Regions from separate parts of the Methylovirgula sp. genome, predicted to be linked through region 3. Evidence: riboswitches for the same ligand, from Rfam matches in the RefSeq annotation. Region 3 holds a riboswitch; each other region holds the start of a gene.
What was found. A riboswitch is a leader RNA that binds a small molecule or an ion and turns the genes downstream of it on or off. The one in region 3 is predicted to bind cobalamin.
Positions count from the first base shown of each region.

Region 1: linked by a shared signal. The riboswitch ahead of WDN02_RS01740 (TonB-dependent receptor) and the one ahead of WDN02_RS14225 (CbtB-domain containing protein) in region 3 are both predicted to bind cobalamin.
Region 2: linked by a shared signal. The riboswitch ahead of cobW (cobalamin biosynthesis protein CobW) and the one ahead of WDN02_RS14225 (CbtB-domain containing protein) in region 3 are both predicted to bind cobalamin.

Region 1 is NZ_JBBCGP010000001.1:369,054-379,638, reverse strand. It holds partial or broken gene WDN02_RS01770 (IS5 family transposase) at 1-287, shown strand, start outside; gene WDN02_RS01765 (hypothetical protein) at 1,162-1,776, opposite strand; gene WDN02_RS01760 (lipase family protein) at 2,238-3,263, shown strand; gene WDN02_RS01755 (cytochrome P460 family protein) at 3,510-4,067, opposite strand; gene WDN02_RS01750 (acetoacetate decarboxylase) at 4,376-5,128, shown strand; gene WDN02_RS01745 (hypothetical protein) at 5,504-6,085, opposite strand; gene WDN02_RS01740 (TonB-dependent receptor) at 6,121-8,085, opposite strand; cobalamin riboswitch at 8,191-8,381, opposite strand; partial or broken gene WDN02_RS01735 (DUF1289 domain-containing protein) at 8,493-8,633, shown strand; gene WDN02_RS01730 (hypothetical protein) at 8,652-9,398, shown strand; gene WDN02_RS01725 (PAS domain S-box protein) at 9,424-10,585, opposite strand, start outside.
Region 2 is NZ_JBBCGP010000001.1:3,692,425-3,703,009, reverse strand. It holds gene WDN02_RS18060 (cobyric acid synthase) at 1-1,236, opposite strand, end outside; gene cobO (cob(I)yrinic acid a,c-diamide adenosyltransferase) at 1,236-1,859, opposite strand; cobalamin riboswitch at 1,917-2,122, shown strand; gene cobW (cobalamin biosynthesis protein CobW) at 2,286-3,323, shown strand; gene cobN (cobaltochelatase subunit CobN) at 3,330-6,659, shown strand; gene cobG (precorrin-3B synthase) at 6,656-7,897, shown strand; gene WDN02_RS18035 (precorrin-8X methylmutase) at 7,894-8,520, shown strand; gene WDN02_RS18030 (precorrin-2 C(20)-methyltransferase) at 8,517-9,245, shown strand; gene cobJ (precorrin-3B C(17)-methyltransferase) at 9,242-10,006, shown strand; gene WDN02_RS18020 (cobalt-precorrin-6A reductase) at 9,988-10,585, opposite strand, start outside.
Region 3 is NZ_JBBCGP010000001.1:2,922,782-2,933,366, forward strand. It holds gene ilvD (dihydroxy-acid dehydratase) at 1-403, shown strand, start outside; gene WDN02_RS14180 (tetratricopeptide repeat protein) at 390-1,241, shown strand; gene WDN02_RS14185 (acylphosphatase) at 2,123-2,425, shown strand; gene WDN02_RS14190 (helix-turn-helix domain-containing protein) at 2,429-2,812, opposite strand; gene WDN02_RS14195 (NAD(P)H-dependent oxidoreductase) at 2,902-3,522, shown strand; gene lipB (lipoyl(octanoyl) transferase LipB) at 3,525-4,244, opposite strand; tRNA gene WDN02_RS14205 (tRNA-Leu) at 4,408-4,492, shown strand; gene WDN02_RS14210 (hypothetical protein) at 4,797-5,288, opposite strand; gene WDN02_RS14215 (hypothetical protein) at 5,500-5,796, opposite strand; gene WDN02_RS14220 (histidine phosphatase family protein) at 5,939-6,508, opposite strand; cobalamin riboswitch at 6,531-6,668, shown strand; gene WDN02_RS14225 (CbtB-domain containing protein) at 6,695-6,895, shown strand; gene WDN02_RS14230 (CbtA family protein) at 6,908-7,684, shown strand; gene WDN02_RS14235 (polysaccharide deacetylase family protein) at 7,689-8,597, opposite strand; gene mgtE (magnesium transporter) at 8,665-10,086, shown strand; gene WDN02_RS14245 (nitrate/sulfonate/bicarbonate ABC transporter ATP-binding protein) at 10,079-10,585, opposite strand, start outside.

The sequences.
Region 1 (10,585 bases), 2.6 Mb from region 3:
CCGACGCCGGCTACAAAGGTCACAATGCGCCGCAGGAACATCGCTTCAAGGTCTATACCGCCGGCCAAAAGCGCCGCATGACCGATGCCATCAAGCGCGAGATGCGAAGACGCTCGGCCGTCGAGCCGGTCATCGGCCATGCCAAATCTGAACATCGCATGGGCCGCAATTATCTTGCCGGACAGGCCGGCGACGCGATCAACGCCGTGCTCGCCGCCGCTGGCTACAACTTCCGCCGCCTCTTGGCCTGGTTCAACCTTTTGTTGTCCGCAATCTGGATCGCCATCAGCCCCGCAAACGCCCCGGAAACACATTACGAAACCGCTTGGGACGCCTTCTTCACAGACGACTCTTGCTTTTGGCAGCTCACCCGCGGGGTGCCACCGTTGCTGAGGTAAGCCGCTCGTCCGCCTCCGGCCACTTCGGTCGCCAGGGATGCTTGCTTCCCTATGTCGGCTCGGGGCGCAGTGGAAAAATTCATATAGGGATTTCAATTATATAGGTGTTCGCAGTTTTGTTCTGAGTGGGCGCCAAATATTAGTAAGATAAGTCCGTAGTTTCCGGTTATCTGAGAAGCTTACCCTCCGTCATTTCTCCGAAAGCCATCGCCACGTAGCGCGAATTTTCAGAATCCCCAGAGGCTATTTTTGTGGGGACATTTTGCGTCCAATATTTTCGACTCGTCTGTGTCCTTAAAGGTCATTCCCGACGTGGCATTTCCGTTGACCACTATGGTTCCGACTTCTACCCAGGTGCCATCGCTATTATGCTTCCACGCGTCACACGGAACCTTGTTGAGGTCTTGCGGCCAGTTTTGAATGGTATAGGTGGCAGCCGAAGCCGAGCTAAGCGATCCGACAAAAATCAGAGCGGCTGCATACTTCCTCATGGCTGCCTCCAAGGTTGCCGAGCGCAAATTCCGGACACGCCGATCACCTTAGAAATTCGGGGACCTGCTGGCAGCTTAATTTTGCGTGAATCTGCGGCACGTTTCAGATCGGAGGCTTTGGCCGTCCGCTGTCACGACTTCCTCGTGTTCAAGATCGGAGCCATGCTAGGCGATTGGAGCAGGCGACTGGCTCCCCATGATCGAGCCAGGGTGAACCGAATTCGGCCTTGATCCACAGTCTTTTCGTAGCCACGGGTCGTTGTCGCGCTTACCTATGCGTGATCGGCCACAACATCCGCAAGGGCGCCTGGGCCGACCTTAACCGTCCCCGAAAATGGCTGATTCAAAGCCACGACGATCAGTAATTCGGAGCAGATGAGAAGGGCGAGCAACGCCGTCATGAGTATTTGCGACCGTAAATACATGGTTCCGAAGAAAAACGTGAAACCAATGGTTGCAGCCCCTCCAACGAATAGAACCGCCCAGAGTATGTCCGGAACCGTCCCCTCCGCGGCGAGTATTCGGCTGCGGCGCGCCTGCGTAAGGGTATCAACCTGATCGAAAAGTTCGAAGATCAATGCCACATTGCGCTGGGACGCCGCCGGCCCAAGAATGGCTTTATAGACCGCTCCGAGGGCCAAATGCGTCTTCCCGCTCTGTTTGCCGCTATCCATAGCCGGCCATTCATCCGAAATGGCGGACTGGAGATAGACGGTTAGAGCGCTGCGGAGCGGGGAGGCCTGAGCTTCCCCCAAGCCCGACGATAGATGGTACATTGCGGCGGCTGCGCCGGCCTCTTTCTCGACCATCTTCTCGGCGTCCGAGTATTTCTGCCATACAAGGAAAATCGAAAAAGCAAGAAGGAGTGCGTAAAGCCTGCCGACCATTGCGAACTTAAGGCCAGCGACCTCATTATTGGTCGGCAGCCTTTCAAATGCGACATAGCGATGAACGACGCGCTGGCCCAAAAATGCAATGAGGCTTGCCAGTCCGACTAAGATTAAGCCGGAAAGCCAAAGGGGCTCGCGGGTCAGGAATAGCATCGGATCTGCTTGCTATAGAGTCGGAAACGGTTTGATGCCCGTCCCGCAGATGAATACAAGATCAATCATTAATAAGGGTTTAGTAATTCGCGAACCGACCCCCGGGGGATGCTTAAACGTCCTTTTTAAATGCCGACACGTGCTCTCACCACGGCGGCGGAACGCCAGCAATGTGCACGGCGCGACGGTCGCTTCCATTCTTCGCCTTCGGCGAGGGCGTAATTGTTTTGAGTCAGATGGTCCTGAGCAGACCCTTGCCTTGAAAACGTAGGCGGTGCCTAATTCCGGATTAGGCAATAAGGGCCATGACGAAAGTAGCTATCATGCGGCGGTTGTTGACCGGGCTGCTGGCCTGCGCACTCCTTTGCCCCGCAATCGCATCATCGGCGGTCGGCGCCTACAACCGTTGTAAAACCAGACCACATATTAATCGGTTCGATTCAAGGCTAGCGACCGAATACGGAAATCTTATAGATCTGGCCTACCAGATGAGTGGTCGCGCAGCGCCGCCACACGAATTCACACCGCCATATGACGGTTTGCCGCCCGAGTATAACTTCATCGCCTGGGTTCGAATGAACGACTTCACCCCTAGAGGAAGAATTAGACCAAAGTTTTATGGCATAATCGTACAAAGAAAATCCGACCCTAATAGCTTCATTCTTGCGCTTCGAGGTACGAACAGCGGAATTGAGTGGTTTGATGATTTTATGTCGATCTTTCCGGTCGCGCTGCCTGGGTTTCCGGGCAAGATAGGAGAAGGGTTCGGGAGAATTTTTGGGTCGATGGAAGTTATCGGTGCCGACGGACAGCCCACGGATAAGTTTGGACACGGCTTTGTCAACGAATTCCGCGCTGCCATTTTAGGTAAGCTGATGCGTCGGGCTACGCGCATGGGCGCCAACGAACAAGCTGCGGTATTAGATCGCGTCAACGTTGAGGTGACCGGCCACAGCCTAGGAGCGGCGCTTGCCACGTTATACGTGGCAGCGAACGCACGTGATAGGCAATTGCGTATCTCGCGAATTTATACCTTTGCGTCCCCCTTGGTAGGCAACACTGAATTTGCCGCCGCATTCGAGAACCTGCGCGTGGATTCATGGCGGATTGCAAATCCTTTCGATGTCGTCACCGTGCTTCCGGCGATAGGTTATAGCCACGTCGATAGGTTGGAGCCCGTGAATTCAGGAAATTGGGTCAATAGAACGCCGATCTGCCTTCATTCGATGACTACTTATCTCCATCTGGTCCATCCGCCGATACTGCTCGATAAGTCTTGCGCGTGGGACCCGACTGTTCCTGGTCCAAATATTGGAGGCCACACGTCTTAGGCATCCAATTTCCACAGTGTGTCTTAAAGGCGAAGCCAGGATTCAAATCATTCAGGGCGCCCGTCGCGCTTGAATGCGGAGGCCGTCGCCTTCGCGGATGGGTGACCGGATGCCGCGCGAGTTCCAGAGGCGAAGATCATCAAGCAATTTGGAATTTTGCCGCCCGATCTGTTCGAGGGAAGCGGTGAACGACCTGGTTGACGACAGCGGCGTGCGTAGCGAGCCGCCCCCTCCGTCGGGACAGCGTTATCTCATTCCGTACTCCGTGAAGACGTAGTCTTTGTTCTTCACCAACGTGTGGCAGCCAAACCCACATTTCGCATTGTTATTCTGCGGCGGTTCGTCCGCTGTCGTGGCGAGCCTGAACGTAGAAGATGCGGCGTCATACTCAAACGCGGCCCATCCCCATCCGCCGCTATCCGCAAACCTCTTGCTATCTTTCACCATGAAATCGACGTCATGCTGAGCGCCCGGCACCATTGGCTGACCAGGGTATGAGTCCTGCTTTTTCGGAATCCAATGGATTTTTGCCATCTTCGCGCCGTTCGGGAAACCGTGACCATTGCCAGGCACGCCTTCCTTAAAGGCACCGATCATCGCCGGATTCCCCAAGATCGCGGCGATCTTGCCTCCGTTCTCGCTAATCGCGATCACCGACCAGTCTTCGTAGCCTCTGAACTCGGAGAATGCGAGACCGTTCCGAACTTTGAGGGTGTACTTGTCCTGAGCAGAAATCGCGGCGTCGACCGTCGCGACGGCGATTGCAGCCGAAATGCAGACACTGATCAGCGTAAGCTTTCTCATACCAGCCTCCCAATAATTTAACCTCGAAATGACCCATGTAATAAACCGGTGTAACTGGGAGCAACTCTTGAGGTCATAATCCCTAAAAAGGTATGCGCGGCCGCTTCGCGCAACCCTACACCCGGCGACAAATTCACGAATTCCTCAACGTCATCGGCGCGTCGCGGAATTTGCAGACGTTGCGGTTGGGGTTTTGACGGAACGGAGTACATGAAAATAAACTCGGTGCTCCCAAAGAAGAACCCAGCTGGCAGAACCTTAAGCTTAGTGTATTCTACGCCAATCGTTACGAAGTGGGAGTCCCGCCGATGAAAATCTCCGAAGTTCGCGACAAGGCGTTTGCGATGCCGCTTAACGACCCCGCGTATCCGAAGGGACCCTACAAGTTCTATAACCGCGAGTTCATCATCATCACCTACCGCACAGACATCGAGGCGTTGAAGGAAGTTGTGCCGGAACCACTGGAGGTCGCCGGGGATACGGTCAGCTATGAGTTCATTCGAATGCCGGACTCAACAGGCTTTGGCGACTATACCGAAACCGGCCAAGTTATTCCGGTGCGTTTTCGGGGTGCGGATGGGGACTTGCAAGAGGGCGGCTATGTCCATGCGATGTACCTTGACGACAACTCGCCTATTGCCGGAGGCCGAGAGATCTGGGGTTTTCCAAAAAAGCTCGCGACTCCGAAGATCTCTCATGAGAGCGAGACGCTGGTCTGTACGTTGCACTACGGTTCGGTTCTCTGCGTCAGCGCGTCGATGGGCTACAAGCACCGTGAAATCGATCACGCGCCGCTCCTGAAAGCATTGGCGCGACCCAATTTCATGATCAAAATTATTCCGCACGTGGATTGCACGCCGCGCATTTGCGAGTTGGTAAGATATTACGTTGAAGACGTTACGCTTAAAGGAGCTTGGTCAGGCCCCGGAGCGATTCAACTTTTCGAACACGCACTGTGTGATGTCGCGCGGCTGCCTGTCCGCGGCGTGGTTTCGGCTACGCATTATGTCACCGATCTGACGCTCGGCCTGGGAACCGTTGTGTACGACTACCTGAAATGAAGATTTTGGAGTTCAGAAACGCCCAAAAGCAGAGCCGACGCTAGCAAGCCTACGGCCCGCTTGTGCGATAGCGCACATCTTCAGCCCCCGGCGAAGGTAAGTTCGCCTTGTGGAGCACATCCCCCGCGCCACCAATTCGACCCCGTCGCCTTTGGCTACGGGGTTTTTCTTTATGGTGGCCCCTAAACAAAAATCGGGCTCTATCCGCAGAAAGTCGTTTCAACGAACGCTAATAATTTGCCGTTGCGGGTATTTCGCGTCCTTTAGGGTGCCAACAATCTCATCAGCTTACGATGAGATGAGATCGCCGCGTAGGTGGGGCAGATTACCTTCGCGATGCCCTCCCAGGCGCTTTTGCGTCGAAAAGATTGTAGTTCAGTCTTGGATGAAGGTCGTCGGCAACGGGCGGAATGGCGCTGTGGATTTTACGGCGGGTGTGCGGAGTGCCATCGCGATCCGACGAATCAACCACAATCCTGCGAAAGCCAATGCGTTTGTCTCAAGGATGCGCAGGATTATCGAGGGCGCATAGGCATAAAGCCCGCTTCTCGTCAGCAGCGAAATAAGGAAGAAGCCTCCTTCGTAACACGCAAAGGCAGCAACGAAAGTTGCGAGGACGGTGACGGTCGGATGTAAGCCAGCGCAGCGGCGTTTCGTCCAGAATGCCGTGAGAGTTGCGATGATCCCGACGAACAGAAAGGCCGGCGTCCAAGCGACAGTTGCCGCGTCGTGCGGATAATGCAGCACGGTGAAGCCAAGGATCTGGTTGGCCGCCACGATTCCGATGATAATTAGTAATCCCATTCTGCGGTCAAGCGTTAACGCGCCAAGCGCCGCGAAAGCCACAAGCGGCACCGCGCAGGCGAGGCCAAGGCTAAAAGCGACGCTTGCCGCCATCAGTGTTGCGAGCGAAAGCGGCTGCTGCCATTCGATAGCATAATGTCTGTTTTGCATCATTGTCTCCATTCGATTTCTTTCTATTTCAACGCATCCTAAAACGCGGAGAGCCGCATGCCACCGAAGACACCGATACCCGGACGCAGGAAGCCGAGCGGGTTCTCGTAATGCTCGTTCAGCAGATTATCGATGCGAGCGAAGAGATTTACGTGGTCGTCGACTTTGTAATTCGCCGCGACATTGACGACCACATAACCCGGTGTGAAATCCCCCGGCGCTGTATTTGAATTGTTGCGGTCGAAATCGTCGACCCATTTGCTGACCGCGATCAAAGTGCCGGATAAGGTAAGAGGATCAATCGGCGTCCAGAGCGCGGTGATACTGCCCTTGTCATATGGTCTGCGCTGCAATTCTAGACCGGTCGATTCATCCACCGCGCGCGTGTAGGTGTAATCCGTTCGCAGATGCAGCCGGTCGGTGACCGCCCAGTCGGCAAAGCTTTCGACACCCTGCGTTTCGGCATGGCCGATGTTTACGTAGGTCGTGTCGGTAGAATCGATCAGATTCGTGATGTTGTTGTGGAAATAAGTCGCCCCGAAGCTGAACCTGTCGTGGAATAAAGGCTGCTCGAAACCGGCGTCGTAGCCGGTCGATTCCTCCGGCTGAAGGTTGGGATTGGCGAAGAACAAGAAGGCCGGAGAATTCACGTAGAGTTCGCTCAGTGTCGGTGCCTTGAAACCGGTGCCGTAGCTAGCTTTGAGCTTCGTCTCTGTCTGCGGGACGATGAAAGCTGGCGCAACGCGATAGGTCACGTGACCGCCGAACGTGTCGTAATTGTCGTAGCGGACATTCGAGACGAGGAAGAAGCGATTATAGAAATTTGACTGCAATTCCGCATAGCCGCCAGCGTCATTACGATTTGCATCGACGTCGGGATCGTTCTGGAAGAGCGTTTCGGTCTCGTGGTCGGCACCGAGAACTATCGTTTCGCCCGGCAGTGCCGCGATCACGCTGCGCCAATCGAATTTGAGGCGCTGGCCCTGGTTGATTTCGTTATCGGTGCCGGGGCTGGCATTGAAGCTATTAGAGTCCGAATAATTGATGCCGAGATAATTCTTCAGCCGGTCGTCGAAGAAGGACGTTACCGCTTCGCCGCGGGTGAAAAAGTCGTGGTCAATTTGTAGACTTTGCGTTGACTCCGGAGCTTCCAGCCCGGTTGAAGGGTCGAACCCGTCGCCGGTGAAGAAATACGTGGAATCTGTATAACGGCCGACATAGTTCAGCGTCAGGTGCTCGTTGATGTCGGCGCCCAGCTTGGTCGAGAGGGTCCAATTCTCGTAGGAATCATTGTTACGCTGCTGGCCAGGTGGAAGCTCGTTCAACGGTGTCACCGGCGTGCTGGCCGCGAGATAATGGCTGATGTTGAATGCATAATTGAAGATCGAGTGCGCGCCGCTGGCGTTGAAGGTCTGGTTGGCCGTTCCGAATGAGCCACCCTCGATCGTTCCCGTCACCTTGAGCGGGCCTTGGCCCTTCTTGGTAACGATATTGATGACGCCGCCGATCGCATCCGAGCCGTAAAGGCCGCTCTGCGGCCCGCGCAAGATTTCGATGCGCTCAATGTCACCAGTCAGCAATTGGCCGAAGTCGAAGGAGTCATTGGGATTGCTCGGATCGCTGACGTCGATGCCATCGATCAAAACCTTGACGTGGTTCGAATTTGTCCCGCGAAGAAAGACGGAGGTCTGGCCGCCCGGTCCGCCCGTCTGCACGACATTGAGGCCGGGGACAGTGCTCAGCGCGTCGGGGACGGTGCGGTCTTGCTGCGCCGAGATCTGCTGGCTTGTGATGACGCCGATGCTACTTGCGACATCGCTCTCTGGCGTCGGCACCGTCGTCGGTGACGTCACGAGGACTTCTGGCAGGGATTGCGACTGATCGGCGGCTTGGCCGGTCGCGACCTGCGCCAAGGCAGAGGAGGAAAACGCTAGGGCGATGACGCTTGACGAAACAAAAAGCGCGCGGCGCACCGCCGCGGCGTTGGGTTGGGAGATGAGCATAATGCCTCGCAGCAACGTGACACGTCACTGCGAACCAAAGCGATCAATGCGAGCGATTTAGACGCGCATTCATCCCCCATCAGGACACCCCGCCCAATGTGTTCGCGCGTGACCACGGCGGATGGCAGGTCTCCTGGCTCACGGGTCTTTGCTTTGCGCCGCCTTCCCGGTTGCCCAGTGGCTTAATGGCGTTCAGCTCGCCGCTTACAGTTGCGGGGGCAGCCGCGGCATGGATCTGACGATCGCACCGCGTTCCCTTTTGATCCCCGAAGGGAACCATCACACTTATGATGAAGCTGAAGCCCGAATGCTGTCAAGTTCGATTTGCACAAGTTCGCAGCTTGCGGATGAATGCGTCCACGGCGTAAAGCTCCGCGCCAATATTTTCAGATCAAGCGGTGTCCGAGATGATTCCAAGCCCCTGCATTGGCGTATGCCGCATCCGCCCGTCTTCTGATTTCTGTATTGGTTGCGCGCGCAGCCGCGATGAAATCGCGAGCTGGCTAATCCTGACCGACGACCAAAAGAGCGCCGTTTGGGCGGCGCTGCCAGATCGGCGTGCGCAGATGGAACTTAGCATTTATCATCTCGGCTGGAGCACCGACGATTTACGAGCCTTCATAAGGGACACACTTCGCCCCGACGGCGGAACCTGGGTTTCCGGCGTGAACGGCGCAATCGCGGAATTTTGCATCGGCGCAGACGACGATTTGCGCGTGGAATTGAGCGATCGAACGATCAGTGCGCGCACGCAAAGTGGTGCGATGTCTCTTTCGTTGCAGGATCACGTCGCGGCGCTGGCAGTTGGATCGGCAGAATCCTCAAGCCGCGATGTTGTCGTGCTTGCCGTGCCGCGCGTTCTCACGCGGCAATTCCCCGGCGGCGGTTTAGCGAGCCTCGGAGAAGACACTGAAGCGATCCAACCAGATGAACGCAAGGCAACGCTCTATGATTTCGGTCTCGGGCGTGCCGCGGGCGCATTCTGCATGCGGACGAGTTCAGCAGCTCTCAAGGCGAGTCTCGATGCCTGTTTGGGCGCGGAATGGCAACAGGTGTTGAGCTTGAAGGGCGCGAATATTTTGGCGGAGTCGCCGGTCCGCGTCGTGCGCAATCCGATTGGGCGGATAGAGGTCTATAGCGGAATTCCGCAACCCGGCGGCGTCTCACCTGCAGGTCCGCACACGCATTTCTTGCCTGCTCAAATTGCGGCCGGCGGCGACTTACCTGCCACAATGCATATCCCGAACGCCTACATTCCCTGCGCCATATATTATCCGCCGCTCTCCGACGCGCGGTCGGATCACGACCACTAGCGCGTTTCGACGCTGATCCTCGACTTCAACTCTCAGGCTTCGCGCTTTTACGCGGCTGACCCAAACGGATAACGTTCGTCGGGCCTTGCGGTGAGGCCTCGGACTGGATACGGGCGATGACGCGCGCGAGGTCGGTGGCACTGAAGGGCTTGCGCAATACAATAAACTCATCGCGCGCTTCCTCTGAGCGATTGTTGTAGCCGGTGATGAGGATCATCGGCAAATTCGGATATTTCTCGCGAACCGTCCGCCCGAGGTCCACGCCGTCGATCGAGCCCGCCATGACGATGTCGCTGACGACAACCGAAATGTCCTGCTTTGCGAGGACTTCAAGGGCGAGTTGCGCGTTGCCAGCGATCTGAACCGAAAATCCCAGGTCTTCGATCAGTGAAGCCGTTGCCTCGGCCACGTCCGGATTGTCTTCGACGAGAAGCAATGTTCCGGTAGAGGCCAAATTCTGCGTGATATTCTCATCGCTTTCGCCGCCTCCGGACTTGCTGCGCGGGAGGTAGAGCGTGAAAACAGTTCCCTGCCGCAGTTCGCTCGTGACCGAAATTGCGCCGCCGGATTGGTGCGCGAAGCCTTGCACCTGCGCCAAGCCGAGACCAGTTCCGTTACCCGGACCTTTGGTCGTGAAAAACGGATCGAAAATTTTCTCAAGGACGTCTTGGGGGATCCCGCAGCCAGTATCCGCCACGCTAAGCGCAACGAAGTCACCAGTCAGTTGTTCCGGGGAACTTTTTCCATCCAGCTGCACATTCGCCGCAGAGATTTTAATCTCTCCGCCGTTCGGCGTCGCATCACGGGCATTCAGGACAAGATTGACCAGGGCAAGCTCGAATTCATCGGCATCGATCCGAACAGGCCACACATCCGACAGCAGGCCGAAGACCAGCCTGTAAGACGGCCCCATCGAGCTCTCGACCAACGTCCGCACGGAAGCGAGGCGGGCGGCGATTTCAACAGGGATGGGATTGAGCGTCTGCCGGCGCGAAAAGGTGAGAAGCTGTCGGGTCAGAGACTGACCGCGCCCTGCCGCTGCCTCGATGGCATCTAGCGAACGTTGGCCTTTGGTGTCTTCAGCGGGTACGAACTTTCGAAGCTGACGGATGTGGCCGCTCACGATCATCAGCAAATTGTTGAAATCGTGCGCGACGCCCCCGGTGAGCTGACCGAGCGCTTCCATC
Region 2 (10,585 bases), 770 kb from region 3:
AAGTCTGTGCATCGGGCACATACAATCCGGTCCATAAGTTTGGCCGATGTGCATTTCATAGCCTTTGAACGGCGCGCCGTCCGCCGTGTCATGACCGGCGACAGCCAAAAGCGCCTTGTCGCCGCCGAGCACGGTCTCGACATCGAGCAGGCCGAGGCCTAGCGTTTCGCCGGGTGCGCCTTCAATACCGTCCGGGTCGGCAATCCGCCGCCCAAGCAATTGAAAGCCGCCGCAGAGGCCGAGAACTTTACCGCCGCGCCGCACATGCGCCTTGATATCGATGTCCCAGCCTTCTGCGACGAGCGCATCCATGTCGGCGCGCGTCGCTTTCGATCCTGGCAGGATGATCAGGTCGGCATCGCCGGGGAGGGGCGTGCCATGCCGCATCATCATGAAATTGATGTTAGGCTCCGCAGCGAGCGGATCGAGATCGTCGAAATTCGCGATATGCGGCAGAACCGGCGTCACGATCTTGAGCGGCCGGTTTTTGCCGCTTGGCATAAAACGTTGGTGCGGAACACTGTCCTCGGCAGGCAGAAGGGCAGCATCGGCGAAATAAGGAATGAGTCCGAGTGCCGGCCAACCTGAATAGGTTTCGATGTCGCGCATCCCGGCTTCGAAGAGCGTCGGATCGCCGCGAAATTTATTGACGATGAAGCCCCGGATCAGCGCCGCATCGTCGGCATCGAGCACCGCTTTCGTGCCAGCGATCTGGGCGATGACGCCGCCGCGGTCGATGTCACCTATGAGAACGACGGGACAATCTACAGCCCGGGCGAAACCCATGTTTGCGATATCGTTGGCGCGCAGATTGATTTCGGCGGGGCTCCCGGCGCCCTCGACGAGTACCAGATCCGCCGCAGCCGCAAGTGTCGCAAAACTTTCGAGCACGGCGGCGCGCAGTTTTGGTTTCCAAGCCTGATATTCGCGCGCTTTGGCGGTCCCCACGACGCGGCCTTGCACCACGACTTGCGAACCGACATCGCTTTGCGGTTTCAATAAGACAGGATTCATATGCACGCTTGGCGCAAGCCCCGCCGCGCGCGCCTGCAAAGCCTGCGCCCGGCCGATCTCGCCGCCGTCTGCCGTCACGGCGGCATTGTTGGACATGTTTTGCGGCTTGAATGGCGTGACCGCGAGTCCGCGTTTGCGATATGCCCGCGCAAGCCCGGCGACGATCAGCGATTTGCCGACGTCAGAGCCCGTGCCCTGAAACATCAGACGTCGCGCTATCATTAAAACTCGATTCCGGCCTGAGCTTTGACGCCCGCCGCGAAATGATGCTTGACCGCATTCATTTCGGTCACGAGATCGGCGGCGTCGATCAGGGTCTGCGGCGCATTACGTCCCGTGACAACGACATGCAGGCCGGGACGCCGCTGGGTCAGCGCCGCGACGACATCATCGACCGGCAGATAATCGTAGCGCAAGGCGACGTTCAGTTCGTCGAGGATGACAAGTCCGATCTGCGGGTCTTCCATCAGCGTTTTCGCCTTCGCCCAGGCGGCTTCGGCGGCGGCGATGTCGCGGGCGCGATCCTGCGTTTCCCAGGTGAAGCCTTCTCCCATCGTGTGCCAGGAGACGAGATCGGCGAAGCGCGTCGCCAAGATGTCGCGTTCGCCCGTCGACCACGCGCCCTTGATGAATTGCACGACACCGACGCGCCATCCATGTCCGATTGCGCGCAGCAGGAGGCCGAAAGCCGCCGTCGATTTGCCTTTGCCACGTCCGGTATGGACGATCAGCAGACCTTTTTCGATCGTCTTTGCGGCGACTTCTTCGTCCTGCGCTTCCTTGCGCTTGCGCATCTTTTCCTTGTGCCGCGCGCCGGAATCAGGCGCATCTTGCGCAATTGTCATGGGAAATCTCCAGCCGCCGCGGCGGAAGGCGCTGTTTTGACAAGGCTGCGGGGCGATGGCAAGGTGCCAAACGACGGTCCTTCTTCGGAAGGAAAACAGGGAATGCGGTCTGAGCGTCTGCTCAAAGCCGCAGCTGCCCCCGCAACTGTGAGCGGCGAGCTTTCGCCCGAAGCCACTGGATTGCCGAAAGGCGATCTGGGAAGGCGGGCGACATATGTGTTGAGCCGCGAGCCAGGAGACCTACCGTCTTCGTTGACCGTTTGCGTCGGGCGGGGTGCCCCGGGCGAATGCTGCAGCCTTTGCTAAGCTGCGTTGCGCTGAAGTGCGCCGGTCCTTTCACCCCACGGAATAGAGCGTTTTCGAGCGAAGTGGATTCCGGTTCGCGTGAAGAAAACGCGTCGAAGCAAAACTGACGCGGAGCATGGAATGGCGGCGCTCGACACGCATAAAATCCCGACAACGATCGTCACCGGCTTTCTGGGCTCCGGCAAGACGACGCTGATCCGCCATCTGCTCGAACGTGCGCAAGGCCGCCGCCTGGCTTTGATCATCAATGAATTCGGCGATGTCGGCGTCGATGGCGAAATCCTGCGCAGCTGCGGTGTCGCGTCATGCCCCGAAGAAAATATTATCGAGCTCGCCAATGGCTGTATCTGCTGCACGGTCGCAGACGATTTCGTGCCTGCCATTGAGGCGTTGCTCGGTCGCGGCGAGAAGCCCGACCACATCATCATCGAGACGTCGGGTCTGGCCCTGCCCAAGCCGCTGGTGAAAGCCTTTGATTGGCCGACCATTCGTTCGCGCCTCACGGTGGATGGTGTGATTGCCGTGGTCGATGGCGCTGCCGTGCTCGCAGGCACATTTGCCGATAATCCGGAAATGATCGCAGCACAGCGCGCCGCCGATCCTTCGCTCGATCACGATAATCCGCTTGAGGAAGTCTTCGAGGATCAACTTCTGTGCGCTGATATGGTCGTGCTCAACAAAAGCGATCTGCTGACAGACGATGAGAAGATGCAGGCGCGTGAACAGATCGCCGCAGTTCTGCCGCGCGCGGTCAAAATTGTTGTCACGAGCGAAGGCAAGGTCGATCCCGAGCTGCTGCTTGGGCTTGAAGCTGCGGCGGAAGACGAGATCGACGCGCGCAAGTCGCATCACGATGACGAGCCCGAGCATGATCACGACGAGTTCGAAAGCTTCGTGCTCAATGTCGGTCCGGTCAGCGATCAGGAGCAATTCATCGCCAGGCTGAGTGCTATCGCCGAGCAGCATGACGTGTTGCGGATGAAAGGCTTTTTCGAGGTCGCGGGCAAGCCGATGCGTCTTCTGGTGCAGGGCGTCGGACGGCGCTTCCGGCAGAATTTCGATCGTCCGTGGCATAAGGACGAATCCCGCCAGGGCCGGCTGGTCGTCATCGGCGAGACGGGGCTTGATCGCGCGGCGATTGCCGCAGCGGTCGGCTGAGCGCCCATGCATCTTCTGCGCACGACGACGCGGACGATCGACGAAGCGGAGAGCGCTGTCGATCTTGGCCAGACGCCGGGCGCGATCGTCTTTTTGTCTTTTTCCGATAGCGATCTCGGGCTCGCCGCGGCGGCGCTGGAAGATCGCCAGACCGCCGATGTACGCCTCGCGTCATTGGCGGCGCTACGCCATCCTTATTCGGTCGATCGTTATATTGAATCTGTCGCGGCTCATGCGCGCTTCGTGCTGGTGCGTCTTCTCGGCGGTCTTGATTATTGGCGTTATGGCGCGCAAGAGCTTGCGGCAGCCGCGCGTCGGCATCGCTTCGATCTCGCTCTCATTTCGGGTGATGGCCGCGCTGACCCGCGGCTCGACGATCTCTCGACGTTGCCCGTCGAAACGCTCCGCGCGATATCAAGCAGCTTCGATTGCGGCGGTCCCGGCAATCTTGCCAATCTTTTTGCCTGGATTGAACGGCGCAGCGAGGGCGAGACAGGCCAATTGCCCGAGCCGCAATCGACGCCAGCCTGCGGGTTTTTCGCCGCCGCCTGCCGATCTGGTGCGAGTGATGCGCCGCTCGCAATCATTGTGTTTTATCGCGCCTATCTTCTCGCCGGGGATGTCGCGCCAATCGTAGCTGTCGCCAATGCTTTGGTCTCGCGTGGCCTGCGCGTCTTGGCGGCGTATGTGCCCAGTCTCAAGGATGGCGAAGCAGGAATCTGGCTTTCCGAGCTTCTGACGAAAGAGAGGCCCGACGTTATTCTGAATTCGACGGCATTCGCCGCGCGCATGGATCAAGCGCACAGCCCGCTTGAATCTGCGGACGCGCCGATCCTGCAAATGATCCATGCCAGCAATTCGCGCGCGTCCTGGGACAGCGATATGCGCGGGCTCGGCGTGGCTGATCTTGCCATGAATGTCGTCCTCCCGGAGCTTGACGGCCGCATCATCACGCGGACGATTTCCTTTAAGGAGGAGACTGAACGCAGCGTGGCGTTACAATTCACGCGCGTCGTTCATCGGCCGGACGCTGCACGGATCGCATTCGTCGCTGATCTTGCCCAAGCATGGGCGCGTTTGCGCCGCACCCCGCGCGGCGGCCGGCGGCTCGCCTGCATATTGTCCGATTATCCGGCCAAGGCCGGGCGTGCGGCCTACGCGGTGGGGCTCGATACGCCCGCGAGCCTTGTCGAGATCGCAACGCAGCTCAGGGCGGCAGGTTACGATATTGAGGCGATCGATGACGGCGACGCGATCGTCCGCACTTTGGCGGAAGGCGCGCCGTGCGAATTCTTATCTCTGGCAATGTATGAAGAAGCATTCGCCGCGCTGCCGGAAACATTGCGCGCCGCAATTATCGCCGCGTGGGGCACACCGGATGCCGATCCGCATGTCGAGCGTGGTGCTTTCCAGTTTCGCGCCATGCGGCTCGGCAAGATGATCGTCGCGATCCAGCCGGATCGTGGCGGCGCGGCGCAACGCAAGGCGGATTATCACGACGCGCGGCTGCCGCCGTCGCATTTCTACGTCGCGTTTTATCTGTGGCTGCGTCACGTCGAGCGGATCGATGCGATGATCCAGCTCGGCACGCATGGCACGCTCGAATGGCTGCCGGGCAAAGCGACGGCGCTGTCTGAATCTTGTGCGCCGGAAGCGCTTCTCGGGCCGGTGCCGCTGATTTATCCGTTCATCGTCAACAATCCCGGCGAGGCAGCGCAAGCCAAACGCCGCGCTGGCGCAGTGATCGTCGGCCATTTGACACCGCCGCTCGGGCCGGCCGGGAGCGCTGGCGATCTTGCGGAATTCGAGGCGCTCTTCGACGAATATGCCTCGGCGCAGCAAATGGACCCGAAACGCGCCGCTTTGCTCGCCGAGACGATTTTGGCGCGCGCCGGCGAAACGGGACTCGCGGCGGAAGGCGGCATCACGCTTGACGCGCCGCAGGAGGAAGCGTTGGCCAAGCTCGACGCATGGCTTTGCGATATCAAGGATATGCGCATCGCAGAAGGTCTGCACACATTTGGGCGGCCGCCAACGTCCATGGCGCGCGTGTTGGCGGACACGCAGGCCGATGCGGCCGACTTAGCGCGGCTCGATGCTTGTGCAGAGCGCGAAATGGCGGGACTTGTTGCTGCGCTGGACGGTCGCTTTGTCGAACCCGGTCCATCGGGCGCTCCGGCGCGCGGGCGGCTCGATGTCTTGCCGACCGGCCGCAATCTCGTGACTATCGATCCGCGCATGGTGCCGACGCGCACGGCGTTCGAGATCGGCAAGCGCGCCGCGGCGGCCGTAATCGCCCGGCATTTGCAGGATCACGGTGACTGGCCACGGCGGCTTGTGATCGATCTTTGGGGTTCGGCGACGATGCGCACCGGCGGCGAGGAGCTGGCACAGATTTTCGCCTATCTCGGTGCGGTTCCAGTCTGGAACGACGCGTCGGGCCGTGTCACCGGCTTCACCATCCTGCCCCCGGCGGCGCTCGATCGTCCACGCATCGACGTGACGTTGCGGCTCTCGGGGCTTTTCCGCGATGTGTTTCCGTCGCAAATCGCGTTGATGGAACAATTGATCGACGCGGTTGCTTCGCTTGACGAAACTGCGGACGATAACCCGCTCGCTGCCACGCGCGCGACGAGTGGCGACATGCGGCGCATTTTCGGTCCCGCCTCCGGCACTTACGGCGTTTCGCTTGGCCGGATGTTGGCAGAAGATGCGGCTGTAGCCGAAAGCGCTCTCGCCGGCGCTTATCTCGCTGACAGCGGCACGGCGCTCGGGCGCGACGAGCGTGCAGCGCCGGATGTGTTCCGCGCACGTGTCGCCAGCGCTGACGCCTTCGTGCATGTCCAGGATTTGCCGGGTCAGGACGTGCTCGATTCGAGCGCCTTCTTCGAACATGAAGGTGGCTTTGCGGCGGCAGCAAAACAAACCGGCGGTCATGCGAGCCTCTATCATCTCGACGCGACACGTACTGAGAGGCCAGTGGTTCGCGCTCTCAGCGAGGAAATTGCCCGCGCGGTGCGCGGCCGCGCGTCCAATCCGAAATGGATCGCGGGCCAGATGCAGCATGGCTATCGCGGCGCGGCGGAAATCGCCGAAACGGTCGATAATCTCTACGGTTTCGCGGTCACGAGCGGCAGCGTGACGCCGCGCCAATTTGATCTCGTCTTTGACGCGACGCTCGGCAACGACGACGTTCTGGCCTTTCTTAAGCAGGCCAATCCGGAAGCGGGAAGGGCGATCGCGCAGAGATTCGATCAGGCGATGCGGCGCGGACTTTGGGCCTGCCGGCGCAATTCTGTCGCGATGCGCCTCGCAAACCTCCTGGAGGCCGCATGAGCGCGCTTCGCAAAGGCTGGTGCCCGAGCGTGCTGCGGCCGATGGCGAGCGGCGACGGGCTGATTGTGCGCGTCAGCATAAAAGACGGGCGCGTTTCGCCCACGATTGCACGAGCGCTGGCCACGCTATCGCGCCGTTTCGGCAATGGACTCCTCGATCTCTCGGCGCGGGCGAATTTGCAATTGCGGGGTGTCAGTGACGCAACGCTCGTGCCTTTGCAGACGGAGCTTCGGGCGCTGGGTGTCGCCGAGGCCGATGGTGAGCCTGCCGTCGCGCGTAATATTATCTCACATCCGCTCGCCGGAATCGATCCGCAAGCCGTCGTTGATACAGGGTCGTGTGTCCGTGTGCTGCGCGATCGGCTGGCGCAGGACCCGATCGTGCACCAGCTTCCGCAAAAATTCGGCTTCGTGATTGATGATGGTGGCGCACTCTCGCTCGCCAATGAAAAGACCGATGTCAGTTTTCTCGCGCAGCGTGGGGCGGACTGCCCTCGCTTTCTCATTCGCCTTGCCGGCCAAATTGCGGGTGAATGCGCGATTGGGGAACTTGCAGATGTCGGTCTGCGCATCGCGCATGCATTTCTGCAACTGCGCGATGAACCTGCGGAACGTATGGCTGCGCTTGTGCGGCGCGTCGGTATCGAGAAAATTATTGCAAGCGCTGGGCTAACCCAAACAGCGCTGATAATCGAAAATCACGCACCGCACCCGATCGGCACGTACCGCGTCGGGGCAAATTGCGTACTCGGCGTGGGTATTCCGTTCGGACGGCTCGACGCGTCCACGCTGAAACGATTGGCGGATCTTGCCGAGGCAAGTGGTGGCGAGATGCGTCTGACGCCCTGGCGCGCAATCCTGATCGTCGGGGCCGATCAACCCGATGCCGCGCGTCTCAGCGATACAGGATTGATCTTCAACGAGGACGATCCTCTGCGGTCTGTCGCCGCCTGTCCGGGGGTGTCCGGTTGCAGCAGCGGGACGACGGCGACACACACGGACGCACGGCGGCTTGCGCCCTTCGCCCGACAATTGCACACACACGGCATTTCTTTGCATGTCTCGGGCTGCGCTAAGGGCTGCGCCCATCCGGCGGCTGTGCCTTTTACGCTGGTCGGCCACGACGGCCGCTATGATCTTGTGCGCGACGGAACGGCGGCCGATAAGCCAATTGCCACCGGCCTCGAAGTCCATCAATTGGATCTCGCTTTGCAGCAATTCGCGGAAATCGACGCATGAGCTATTCCTATATCCGCGACGGCGCCGAGATTTACCGCCGTTCCTTTGCTATCATCCGCGCCGAATCCGATCTCGCCCGCTTTACCGCCGAGCAAGAGCCGGTCGCGGTGCGCGTCATCCATGCGAGTGGCCAGGTCGAAGCGGCGCGCGATCTTGTCTTCTCGCCCGATTTCGTCAGCGCGGTACGTACTGCCCTGCAAAATGGTGCGCCAATCCTCTGCGACGCGAAAATGGTCGCGGGCGGAGTCACGCGCACGCGGCTGCCCGCCGATAATCAAATCATTTGCACGCTCGCCGATCCATCGGTCCCCGTGCTCGCAATCGAGATCGGCAACACGCGCTCCGCCGCCGCGCTTCATCTCTGGAAAGAGCACATCGCTGGCGCTGTCGTCGCCATTGGCAACGCGCCGACGGCCTTGTTCCACCTGCTTGAACTTTTCGAGGCCGGCTGGCCGCAGCCCGCGGCCATCATTGGCATGCCCGTCGGCTTTGTCGGCGCGGCGGAATCGAAAGAGGCCTTGATTGAGTTCGACGAAGTACCATTTCTCGTTGCGCGCGGGCGCCGTGGCGGAAGCGCCATGACAGTGGCTGCGATCAACGCGCTCGCGAGTACCAAGGAATGAGCGCCGGAAAATTGATCGGCGTGGGGCTTGGGCCGGGTGATCCCGAGCTTTTGACCGTGAAGGCGGTGAAGGCAATCAAATCTGCGCCGGTCGTTGCCTTCTTTGCGAAGGCCGGGCGCCGCGGCAATGCGCGCGAAATCGCCGATTGCTGGATCGTGCATGAGCAGACGGAAGTGCCACTCTATTATCCGATGACGACGGAAACACGGTTCGATCATCCCGTCTATATCGAAACATTGCGCGCGTTCTATGAAACTTCTTGCGCAACGCTCGCCGCGCATCTCGAAGCTGGCCGCGATGTCGCGTTGTTAGCGGAGGGCGATCCGTTTTTCTACGGTTCCTTCATGCACATCTATGTGCGCTTGCGCGAACGGTTCGAGACCGCAATTGTCCCCGGCGTGCCCGGCATGGCCGGCTGCTGGAGCGCGGCGGAAACGCCAATGACCTGGGGCGACGACGTCCTTATCGTCTTGCCAGCGACGCTTTCGGAAGATGAGATCGTCGAACGCCTGAGCCATTGCGATGCCGCCGTCGTCATGAAGCTTGGCGCCAATCTTCCGAAGGCGCGCAACGCCGTTCTTCGCGCGGGCCGCGCCGCAAATGCGCTCTATGTCGAACGCGGCACGATGTCGGGGGAGAAAGTGCTGAAGCTTGTTGAGAAGACCGACGATTCCGCACCGTATTTTTCGCTGATCCTCATTCCGGGCAAGGGCCGGCGGCCATGAGCGCAGGTCATCTCGCCATCGTCGGTCTTGGACCCGGTCCACATGATCTGATGACCTTTGAGGCCGAAGCGGCTTTGCGCCGTGCGACCGACCTCGTAGGCTATGGACCTTATGTCGATCGGCTCTCGCTCGCGCCGGGCCAAATACGCCACGGAAGCGACAATCGCGTTGAAATCGACCGGGCGCGCCACGCGCTCGATCTGGCGCTTGGCGGCGCGCGCGTTGCGGTCGTATCGGGCGGCGACCCAGGTGTCTTCGCGATGGCTGCGGCGGTCTTTGAGGCGATTGAGCAGGGCGATCCGCGCTGGCGCGATCTTGATATCGAGGTGCATCCTGGAATCTCCGCGATGCTTGCCGTCGCGGCACGTCTCGGCGCGCCGCTGGGTCATGATTTTGCGGTGATCTCGCTCTCGGACAATCTGAAACCGTGGGCGGCGATCGCGAAACGGCTGACGGCGGCCGCAGAAGGCGATTTTGTGATGGCATTCTACAATCCGGCCTCGAAGGCACGGCCGTATCTCATTCACGATGTCTTCGAATTGCTGCGCGGGCTGAAAGCGCCGGACACGATAGTTGCTTTCGCGCGTGCCGTCAGCCGGCCGGACGAAAAGATCGAATTGACCAATCTTGCAGAGGCCGATCCATCCATAGCCGACATGAGCACGCTGATCCTTGTCGGCTCCAGCGAGACGCGGCGCATCGCTCGCGGCGATGGCGGATATTGGGTCTATTCGCCGCGCAGCTATGGCATCGCGCGATGAAGTTGAATCTCAAGAAATCGCAGAATGGCATCGAGCGTCTCGAACGCCGGGACATTAGGGCTTTGCGGCCGCGCGATCATGTAGACCTCAATGCCAAGCGCACGCGCGGCGTCGAGCTTGGCGCGCGTCGCTTCGCCGCCGCTGTTCTTGGTGACAAGAATTTCGATGCCAGCGTTGCGCATCAGCGCTTGCTCGTCTTCGAGCGTGAAGGGTCCCCGCGCCAACAGAAGTTTGGAGTGCGGCAATGCGGGCAAGGGCTCGGGCGCGTCGATGCAGCGAATGAGATAATCGTGCTGTGGCACGATTTCGAACGCTGCGAGTTGTTGGCGACCGATTGTGAGAAAGACGCGCCGTGGCTTCTTCCCGAGGGAGCGTGCGGCGCTTATCGCGTCGGGAAAGTCACGCCACTTGTCGCCTGCGCCGGGCTTCCAGGCAGGGCGCGTGAACACGGCAAGCTGCGTATTTGTCTCGCGCGCAGCGATGAGGGCGTTCGCCGAAATCTGCTCGGCGAAAGGATGTGTGGCATCGATCAGGACATCGATCGCTTCCGCGTGCAGATAATTTGCCAATCCCGCGCTG
Region 3 (10,585 bases):
AGGCCCACGCGGCGGCCCGGGTATGCGTGAGATGTTGTCGACGACCGCCGCGCTCTACGGGCAGGGTATGGGCAACAAAGTCGCGCTGATCACCGACGGACGTTTCTCTGGCGCGACGCGCGGATTCTGCATCGGTCATGTTGGGCCGGAAGCCGCCATCGGCGGTCCGATCGCGCTTCTGCGCGATGGCGATATCATCCGCATCGACGCAATCAATCACACGATCGAGGTCAAACTGTCCGACGAGGAACTCGCGGAACGCAAGAAATCCTGGACGCCGCGGTCAACCAACTACGGTTCCGGCGCGATTTGGAAATATGCGCAGCAGGTCGGTTCGGCGCGTTATGGCGCCGTGACTCAGCCGGGCGGCGCGGGCGAGGTTGAATGCTATGCAGATAGCTAGACCGAGCCTCATCGCCCTCTCGGCTGTGGCGTTTTTCGCGACGTTGGTCGCCGCGCCGCGGGTGACCGTTGCTTTCGATGGCACGCCGCAATCCTCGACGAGCGTCGACAAGATGCCGCTGCAGATTTTCAAGGATCCCGAGGCTGCGTTGCGAGCCGGGCTTGAGGATTTCAAAACCGGCGATTCCCGCTCGGGACTCGAAGCATTGAAATATGCCGCGGCCGGGGGCGAGTCGCTTGCCCGCTGGAAGCTCGCGAAAATGTACGCCAACGGCGACGGCGTCCCGCAGGACGACGAGAAGGCCTACGATTATTTCGAGCAGATTGTCGAAAATTACGACGAAGACGATTCCTCGCTGCGCGAGCGCGCGGTGGTGTCGAGCGCGTTTGTGGCCGTCGGCGCCTATAGCCTGAACGGAATTCCGAACACGCATGTGATGTCCGATCCGATGCGCGCGCTCGAGATGTTCCAGTATGCGGCGACCAATTTCGGCAATGCCGATGCACAATATAATCTCGCGCGCATGTATCTCGATGGCGTTGGTGTCACGCGCGATGCCGGGCAGGCGGCGCGTTGGCTGCATCTTGCAGCCGAGAAAAACCATATCGAAGCGCAGGCGCTTCTCGGGCAATTGCTGTTCACGGGACGCGAGGGCGTCGCGCGGCAACGCGGTCTCGGCCTGATGTGGCTGACATTGGCGCAGCAATCGGCAACGCCTGACAAGAAAGATCAGTGGATCTTCGACCTTTATCAAAAGGCCAATGCCGCGGCAGACGACACGGACAAACAGATCGCCGCGCTTTACATCGCCGATTACAAGAAGCGCCAACGCGATTAGACGCGCGACAACAATTCTTCGGGTTGCGAGTTCGCCATCCAGCTATCCGCTGGGTGGTGTTTTGCGTTTCAGAGTCGGTATCGAGTTCATTCGAGCGTCGTCCACGTTAATGTCTTGGCGAAAGCACGAACATACAAGCGACGAATCACTGATCGTCGGGAATTAGCGGTTTGTTCCAGACTAGATCGTGTGCTGGAGCGAGGCGATGCCTACAAGCCCGCTCGTAAAATCGCACTGTGTATGCGATCAAAAACTCGGTGCGTTAAATGTTCTGTCCCGTTTTGAATCATAAGGGGCGAAGGCGGACTTGATCCGCGCAGCTATGAATCTGCATTTACCTTCGACGCTGGCGACTCTGATCGAGAGCATCCAAGCGATCGACAAAGCGAGACATGTCCCTTTTCCCGTTAATATCTCGACGAAAGCACGAACATATCAGCGACGAATCATTGATTGTCAAAAATTGGCGGTTTGTTCCGGACTAGATCGTGTGCTGGAGCGAGGCGATGCCTACAAGCCCGCTCGTAAAATCGCGCTGTGGATGCAATCGCATATCAGGTGCGTTAAGTGTTTTGTCCCGTTTTGAATCATGAAGACCACGGCAGATTTTATCCGCGCATCTAAATATTCGCCTTTACGTTTGATACTGACGACTCGAACCGCAGGTCGCTCGCATCTCTTTCCGTTAAAGTCTTGGCGAAAGCACGAACATACCAGCGACGAATCACTGATCATCAAGAATTGGCGGTTTGTTCCGGGCTAGATTGTGTGTTGATACGAGGCGGCATCCACAAGTACGCCCGTAAAATTGCACAATGGATGCGATGAGACGCGTGGCGCGTTAAGTGTTCTGTCTCATTTTGACTCATGAGTTGCGAAAGATGACCGGCATCGAAAAAATCGTCGCCGTTCGCGTCCAAGGCCGCGTGCAGGGCGTCGGATTTCGCGCCTTTGTTCAACATGAAGCCAAACGTCTCGATGTCAGAGGCTGGGTTCGTAATCGGCTGAACGGCGATGTCGAAGCGCTCTTTGCCGGCCCGACGTCCGCGGTCGATTCTCTCGTCGCCGCGTGTCGACGCGGGCCGGATCATGCCCGCGTGACCGATCTCAGCGTGTATGAGCCAAACCCAGACGAGCCTTCGGGCGAGCCGCCCAGCGGCTTTCGTCTGCTGCCGACAAGATAGGCCTTAAATCGCGCCACTCTCGCGGTCGAATTTTTCGCGCGCCGCATCGATCTCCACGACATGCGCCAACGCCCATTGGCCGAGTGCCATCACCGGTTCGCACAACGAGCAGCCAAGTTCACTCAGCCTGTATTCGACTTTCGGCGGAATTGTCGGAAAGACCTTGCGGGTTACCAGGCCATCGCGTTCGAGCCCGCGCAAGGTCAGTGTCAGCATGCGTTGAGAAATCGCATCGACGTTGCGCTTGATCTCGCTGAAGCGCTTCGGCCCCGCGGCAAGCGTCATGATGATAAGCACACTCCACTTATCGCCGACGCGGGCGAGAAGCTGGCTCACCCGGCGACAGTCGGAATGATCTACGGCGGGCGGTTCGATAGTCACGTCCATGTCTGCAACACCCAAAAATGTGCCTCCTTGCGGGGTTTAGCAGCAGTACCGTAATTAGTCCAGGTTACAAACAAATACCGAGGTGGACTATGAAACTGCTACAAATTGATTCGAGCATCACCGCTCCGAATTCCGTGAGCCGGGTGATCACTGCTGCTGTCGTCGAGCGCCTGCGCCAGACGCATCCGGGCCTGCAGGTCATCGAGCGCGATATCATCGGCGCCGCGCTGGATCATATCACGCCAGTCAATTTCCCCTCGTCGCATCCGATTTCGGCCCTGGCCGGCGACGCACCGGAATTTGCCGCCGGCCGCGCGACGAGCGACGCTATTCTCGACGAATTCCTGGCTGCCGATATCGTCGTGATCGGCGCGCCGATGTATAATTTTGGCGTCCCTAGCCAGCTCAAGGCTTGGATCGACCGAGTCATCGTTCCGGGCAAGACCTTCAGCTATGGTCCCGAGGGCGTGAAGGGCCTTATCCCCGGCAAGCGGGTGATCATCGCTATTTCGCGTGGCAATCTTTACGGTTCGGACCAGCCGACAGCCGCGCTTGAACATGTGGAGACTTATCTGCGCTCGGTCTTCTCTTTTGTTGGCATCACCAATCTGCAATTCATCGTCGCCGAAGGCGTCCAGCTCGGCCCCGACGCGCGCCAGGCGGCGCTCGACAAGGCGTTGCAGGAAACCTCAGTGCTGAAAGCAGCCTAAATTCAGCGGGCGGCGCCGAAGGTTGCTTCAAATGTCCGGCGGAGAGTTTCATCGACCTCCGCCAGTGTCGCTGGCACGCCGAGGTCGCGCAGGCTGGTGAGGCCGAGGTGCGAGGCGGCAATGCCGCAGGGCGTGATGGCGGCATAATGGGAAAGCTCCGGCGCGATATTCAACGAGATGCCGTGAAAGGTCACCCAGCGGCGCACGCGGATGCCGATCGCGGCGATCTTGTCTTCGGCGGGTTCGCCATTTACGCCGGGCGGCTTATCCGGGCGCGCAACCCAGACGCCAACGCGATCCTCCCGCCGCGCCCCATGCACGCCAAAATGCGCCAGCGCCGCGATGATCCAGTCTTCCAGCGCGGCGACGAAGGCACGAACATCCGGCCCGCGCCGGCCGAGATCGAGCATCACATAGACGACCCGCTGACCGGGCCCATGATAGGTGATCTGGCCGCCACGGCCGGTTTTATGAAGCGGAAAGCGGAGCAGGTCGTCCGCTGACGAGACGGCCGACGTTCCCGCGGTGTAAAGCGGCGGATGTTGGAGCAGTAGCACTTGCTCCGCGGCTTCTCCCGCCGCAATTGCCGCGACACGCCCTTCCATTATCGCCAGCGCATCGTCGTAGCTGGTGAGCCCGTCAAGCACGCGCCATTCGACCCGGCCGCTTACGGGATTCCGTAAACTCCGGACGATGTCCTGACGGGGAAGCGGTCTGCTCATGCTTTGTCGCTCGAAAGCGCCGCGAATTCCGCACGCGACGGAGATAAAACAAGTCTTTCGCGCAATTTGAGCCGTGGCGACGCAAAATCAAGCGCCCTAGGGCAGGAAAAGTCCCCGCCAGCCTTGTCAGAGCAGGGGGGGTTTGTTAGATCACCGGCCTTCCGCGGCCATGGCGGAATTGGTAGACGCGCTAGCTTGAGGTGCTAGTGGGGAGACCCGTGGAGGTTCGAGTCCTCTTGGCCGCACCATTTCATTTTAGTCTCGTTGATTTTAGAGCGATTTATTTCATCTTCGTCTTAGCTAAAAGCTACGCGGCACACTTTTGTTCGTGGTTCTTTCATTGAGCTTAGTGTGTCTGCGAGCTTGGCCATGGCACTTGCTGCCATAAGCCTGCGTCACGCACCGCGGGCGTAAATTTTGATTCTGGTTGGGGGCCGGATGGCCGGTGATGGCTGCGATCTCCCCTTTGGAGCAGCCGAGTTCCGCTAAACGCGCGGCGCTCGCGTTCCTTCAACCTGCGCCAAGCAATGCGGGAGACCAGCCTGAAACCGGCTAATTTGTGCCGATGTTCAGGGTGACGATCTTCTCTGTTCTGATGTTGTACGTGCAATAGGCGGTAGAGCGGACCCATGCACCGAATCCATTTTGCATTTGGACATGATCGTCTATCAAAGTGATCAACCCGTCATCCGGTGCATTCGTACCTGTTTCATAGTTGGCGAAATCCTCGCACAACCAACCACTGCACCATTTCGGGTGGGCATATTTTCCGGTCTCATTCACGGCAGCAATGCAGGCATGCCTCGCATCGTCAGCCTTTGAACTATAGTTGACGAGATCGGCGTTATCTCGACACATTTTCCAATTCTCAGCGCAAAGTGTCTCTGGATCGCTCTGCGTGACCGCTTCTTTGTCGCCTCTTGAAGAGTCTATCGCGAACAAGAGGCATGCGACGCCTGCTGTCGCGGCGATACCCGTGAACAGCCAAAAACCCAGAGTGGGGCGATGCTGGGCCATAGGTGCCGCAAAATTATCACGGCTCAAAGAGTCGCCGATTAGAGACTCTCGACCGCAATTTGCCGAGGAGCCGGGTCGCTGGGCAGCAGGATAAGGCTTCGCTCGGGCTGTGCAACAGGCAGTTGGCACACCCCGAGAACGCTATCGGACCTTGCACGGGACTTTGCGTCGTCCTCTTGGCCGCATGGGCGACTAGCTTTCGGCCTGATTTTTCAGACAAAAATCGATTGAAGCAGGGTTAGGCTGCGGGCGCACCGGAACTGGCGTTGCGGATGGCCGCGACGATCGCCGTCAGCACGGCGCCGAGGACGCCGCCGCCGACCGCTTGGCTCGCCAATGTCCCGATATCCGCATGACCGACGTTCTCCAGCGCCGGGATGATGATCCCGAGGAAGGACGTGCCGGCCGCGCCGCCGATGGCGCCGACAAGCGAATTGCCCAGCGTTCCCAAGTTGAGGTTCTTGGCGACTGAGGCAACACCATTGCCGCCGATCGCGCCGGCGACAAGTTCAACGACGAGTCCTAAAGCAGACATTTCATTCTCCCCTTTTTTCCGGTTCTTGCCGGCGGCGGGATTTGAGAAGCAATCGTCGTAGCGGTCAAGGCGAAGGGCCGACGGCGCGTGCCCCGCCACACAAAGCGGATGTCGATACTGCGATGCGTCAGGCTGATCAGAGTCAGTCAACGCTGGCGTTCAGGCTATGCACTGTCCAGCGGCCGCCACGCGCCTGGAAACGCGAAAAGCTGAGCGGTGCGATATCGATTCGCCAAAAGGATTTTGGATTGGCGTCGAGCGCGACGATTGCGGCGGCGCGAATGACAGAAGCGTGGGTCACGGCGATGATTCGATCATCGCCTTCGCCGATTTTATCCAACCAGTTTGCAATTCTCGTCAGCAAGTGCGTGACAGATTCGCCGCCGTGTGGCGCGGCGGACGGGTCTTCTATCCATTGCGCGAGACCAGCCGCATCGGCAGCTTCCAATTCCTCAAGGGATTTGCCAGCCCAATCTCCAAGATCGATATCCGCGAGCAACGGATCGACTTCGGCGGCGAGGCCTAAAGCCTCCGCTGTCTGGACGGCCCGCAGGGCGGGGCTTGTCCAGGCAGCATCCGAGCGCCCTATGCGCGGTGCGAGTGCGGCCGCCTTTGTTGCGCTTGCGGCCTCCAATGGTTCATCGCACGGAAAAAGCGCTGCACGGGTCGCCTTTGTCGCGCCATGCGCAATGAATGTGAGACGCAAGCTCATTTCCCTTGTCCGTTTGACAGAGCGGGCTTCAGCGCATTATCGTCCGCGCGACTACGGACGTGGAAGCTGGTGAAAGTCCAGCACGGTCGCGCCACTGTAATCGAAAGCGGAATTTTCCGTGATCGAAAGTCAGACCCTCGCCGTAGCAATCCATTCATCGGGGCGCTGGATCCCCAGGGAGTGATCATGTCAGATATTACAATCGGTTCAACGACTGCGCCCATCCCGGTTCGCGAGATTTTGCCGTGGCTTATCTTCGGCGCACTCATGCTGCTCGCCATCTATTTTGTTGGCGCTGAAGAGGGGGCGACCTCCATCTTCAAGGGCATGTATGTGCACGAATGGGTGCACGACAGCCGCCATCTTCTCGGTTTCCCCTGCCACTAAGAGGGGTCTCCAATGGTCAGCGCACTTCTCGTGCGGGGAATGCTTGTCGGCTTCCTCGCGGGACTTCTTGTATTCACGTTCGCCAAGGTTTTCGGCGAGCCACAGGTCGATCGTGCCATCGCGTTTGAAAGCGCGATGGACGAGGCGAAGATGAAGGCCGATCTCGCCAAGGGCATTCACGATATGGAAGAGCCGGAGCTTGTCAGCCGTCCGATGCAGGCGAGTTGGGGCCTGCTCACCGGCGTCATGACCTATTGCACGGCGTTCGGCGGTCTGTTCGCATTGGTGTTCGCGTTTGCTTACGGCCGCGTCAGCGGTCTCGGTCCGCGCGCCGTCGCGGCGTTGCTGGGGCTGACGGGCATTGTCAGCCTCTACATCGTGCCGAATCTCAAATACCCGTCCAATCCGCCGTCGGTGGGTCACCCGGATACGATCGGGATTCGCACGGGGCTTTATTTTGCGATGATGGCCCTGTCGGTGGCGGCCATGGTCGGCGCGGCGATCCTGCGCAAGCGCCTCGCACCCAAACACGGGGCGTGGACGGCCGCGTTGATCGCATCAGGCGTCTACATTGTCGCCGTGATTGTCGTCGCTGCGCTCTTGCCACCGATCAACGAAGTCCCCAGCGATTTCCCGGCCGTCGTGCTCTGGCACTTCCGCATCGATTCACTTGCCATGCAGGCGATCATGTGGGCGACATTGGGCTTCGTGTTTGGCGCCTTGACCGAGCGGGATTCTGTCGGCCGCCTGCATCGGTTCAGCGGCAACGCCAATCCCGCTTGGCGTTAGACTTTTAAGGCTCCGGCAGGCGCGTTGTGTGCGTCTGCGCTTCGTGTGTGCCGGGCACTTTATGCCCGGCCAGTCTTGGAATGATCTTCGCCAAAATCTCTTCGGTCTCCGATCGCCAACTGGGCGGCGCCGCGCGAAACGCCGGCGTGTCGGGGCCGGGCGCGATATGCACGATCTTGTAGCCGCGCTGCTTCAAGGCGCGCAAAAGCTGCGGCAGCATTTCCGCCGTCGAAGCGCGGGAATCGTGCATCAGCAAAATGCCGCGCCTGGCGCGGTCGAGCCGCTTCAGCACAAGATCAAGTTCGGCCTGCGGCGTCAATAAAAGCCAGTCCGAAGCCCAGAAATCGGAGCCGAAGACGCCGATGTTTCGGCTCTCAAGCCAGCTCACGAGCGCTGGCGTATCGGCAAAGCCCGGAAAGCGAAAGAATTTGATCTGACCCCCGACGCTGCCATATGCGGCCTGCTCATCGGCGGCGAAGCCGTGGTCGATATCGGCGCGGGCGGCGGCATCGCGCATCAAGCGCAGCGTTCCGCCGGGATGCGAAAACGTATGATTGCCAATCGAATGGCCGTCAGCGACCTCGCGCCGCGCCAGCGCCGGATAGGCCTGCGCGTTGCGGCCGATGAGGAAGAACGTTGCCTCGACGCATTCCTTGGCCAAAGCATCGAGCACGCGGGGCGTTGTCGTCGGCCTGGGGCCATCGTCGAATGTCAGCACGACCTCGTGATCGGCAAGTGCGAGCGTTCGTGGATAGGTCTGCAATCCGATCGCAAAGCCGCCATTGGTCGAAAGCGTCAGCGTGCGCTCGGTCCCAAGCTTGTCGGGTCCACAGCCGGCCGCCGTGGCGCTCACGGTGGCAAGAGCGAATATCAAGGCCGCGGCGCCGGATTGCCGCGCCAATTTGCAAAGCATGGTTTGCCTTCCTGAAACGGGCTCCTTATGAACCGCCAGGCGATAGAGCGCGAGTCAGGATTGGCAGATGACCGACTTCGATCACGAGCCTGGAAGAGGCGATCTCGCGGAGATCGCGCCGGACGAGAATGACGAGGGTGTCATCCGGCCGGAATTCGTTGCCGATGTCGCCGATGCGGTCGCGGCGGAAGACCCGGTCGAAGTCCGCCGTCTCGCAGGCGAGTTGCACGAGGCAGATCTCGCGACGCTCATCGAAAATCTGCCCAGCGAGGCGCGGCCGAAGCTGATCGAGCTTATGGGCAGCGATTTCGATTTCGCGGCGCTGACCGAACTTGACTCCAACATCCGCGATCAGATTTTCGAAGAACTGCCGACAGAAACCGTCGCCGAAGGCATGTCGGAACTTGAGGCAGACGACGCGCTTGTGCTGCTCGAAGATTTCGAGCCGCAGGAGCAGAGCGAAATCCTGCAAGCGATGCCGGCGGTCGAGCGCGTCGCACTACAACGCAGTCTCGAATATCCGGAAGATTCAGCCGGTCGCCTGATGCAAACGACGCTGGTGACGGCGCCGCCCTTCTGGACGGCGGGGCAGATGATCGATTTTCTGCGTGATGCGCCCGAAGAAGATCTGCCTGAAGCATTCTTTGAAATCTTCGTCGTCGATCCAGGTCATCACCTGATCGGAAACGTTTTTCTCGACCAATTATTGCGCGTCAACGCGCGTGCGCAACTAAGTGATGTCCTTGATCAGGATCGGCGGCGCGTGAACGTCGATGAAGATCGTGAAGAAGTTGCGCGGCTGTTTCAGCGCTACAATCTTGTATCCGCCGCCGTTGTTGATGAGGCCGACAGGCTCGTCGGCGTCATCACCATCGATGATATTGTCGACGTCATCCGCGAAGAAGCCGACGAAGAGATCAAGGCGCTCGGCGGCGTTTCGGCATCGGAAGAATTATCGGACTCGATCTGGTGGACGGCGAGAAGCCGATTCCTCTGGCTCTTCGTCAATCTTATCACCGCCTTCATCGCCTCGTCGGTGCTCGGCATCTTCCAAAATCAATTGCAAAAGATGGTGGCGCTCGCGGTTCTTGCGCCGATCGTCGCAAGCCAGGGCGGCAATGCGGCGACGCAGACCATGACCGTCGTCGTGCGGGCGCTGGCGACGCGGCAACTGACCAAACTCAACACCTGGCGCGTCATCGTCCGCGAGGTCATCGTCGGCGGATTAAACGGCGCGATGTTTGGAATCATCACGGGGATCGGCGCTTTATTCTGGTTTGGTCTCACCGGACTTGGCATCGTCATCGCGTTCGCGATGGTGACCAATCTGCTGGCCGGCGCGCTCGGCGGAATCCTGATCCCGCTGGCGTTGCACAGATTCAAGATCGATCCCGCCGTATCGTCCGGCGCCTTCGTGACGACGGTGACCGATTGCGTCGGTTACGGCTCGTTCCTGACGTTTGCCACGCTGTGGTTCGGGCTTAAGTAGTTTCGCCAGGGTTTTCGAGCGAGAAGGTTTCCGAGGTCTCGTCGTAAGCGAAAATTTCGCCGTAACGGCCCCAGGTGATGATGCTCTTCAACGTCCGCTCGGCATATTCCTCGGACATGTAATCTTCGAGTTCTTCGAGAAAGCGCGCCGCCCGCGCCCAATGTGTCGGGCGCTCGTCGAGCACATTGCGGATGCGCGTCGCCAGCGGCACATAGGCGAGCAGATGATCGCCGAAGAGCTTCTTGCGCGCATCGACATCCAAGTCGGCGAAGCGCACCCCCGCTGGCGTCAGCTTGATGTCGCCTTCGGCGAATTCGGCGAAGCGCAGGAGCTGCAAGGTTTCGCCGACGGGAAAGAGATCATCGATCGCCATCTGCAAAGAATCGGCGAGGGGCGGCAGGTCGGCGTGGCCGCTATAGGGCGGCGCGGCCAGCGTCTCCATCAGACCGGCCATGGTGTTGGTCGAAACTTCCGGCAGCGCCATGCCGAGACCGAGGCC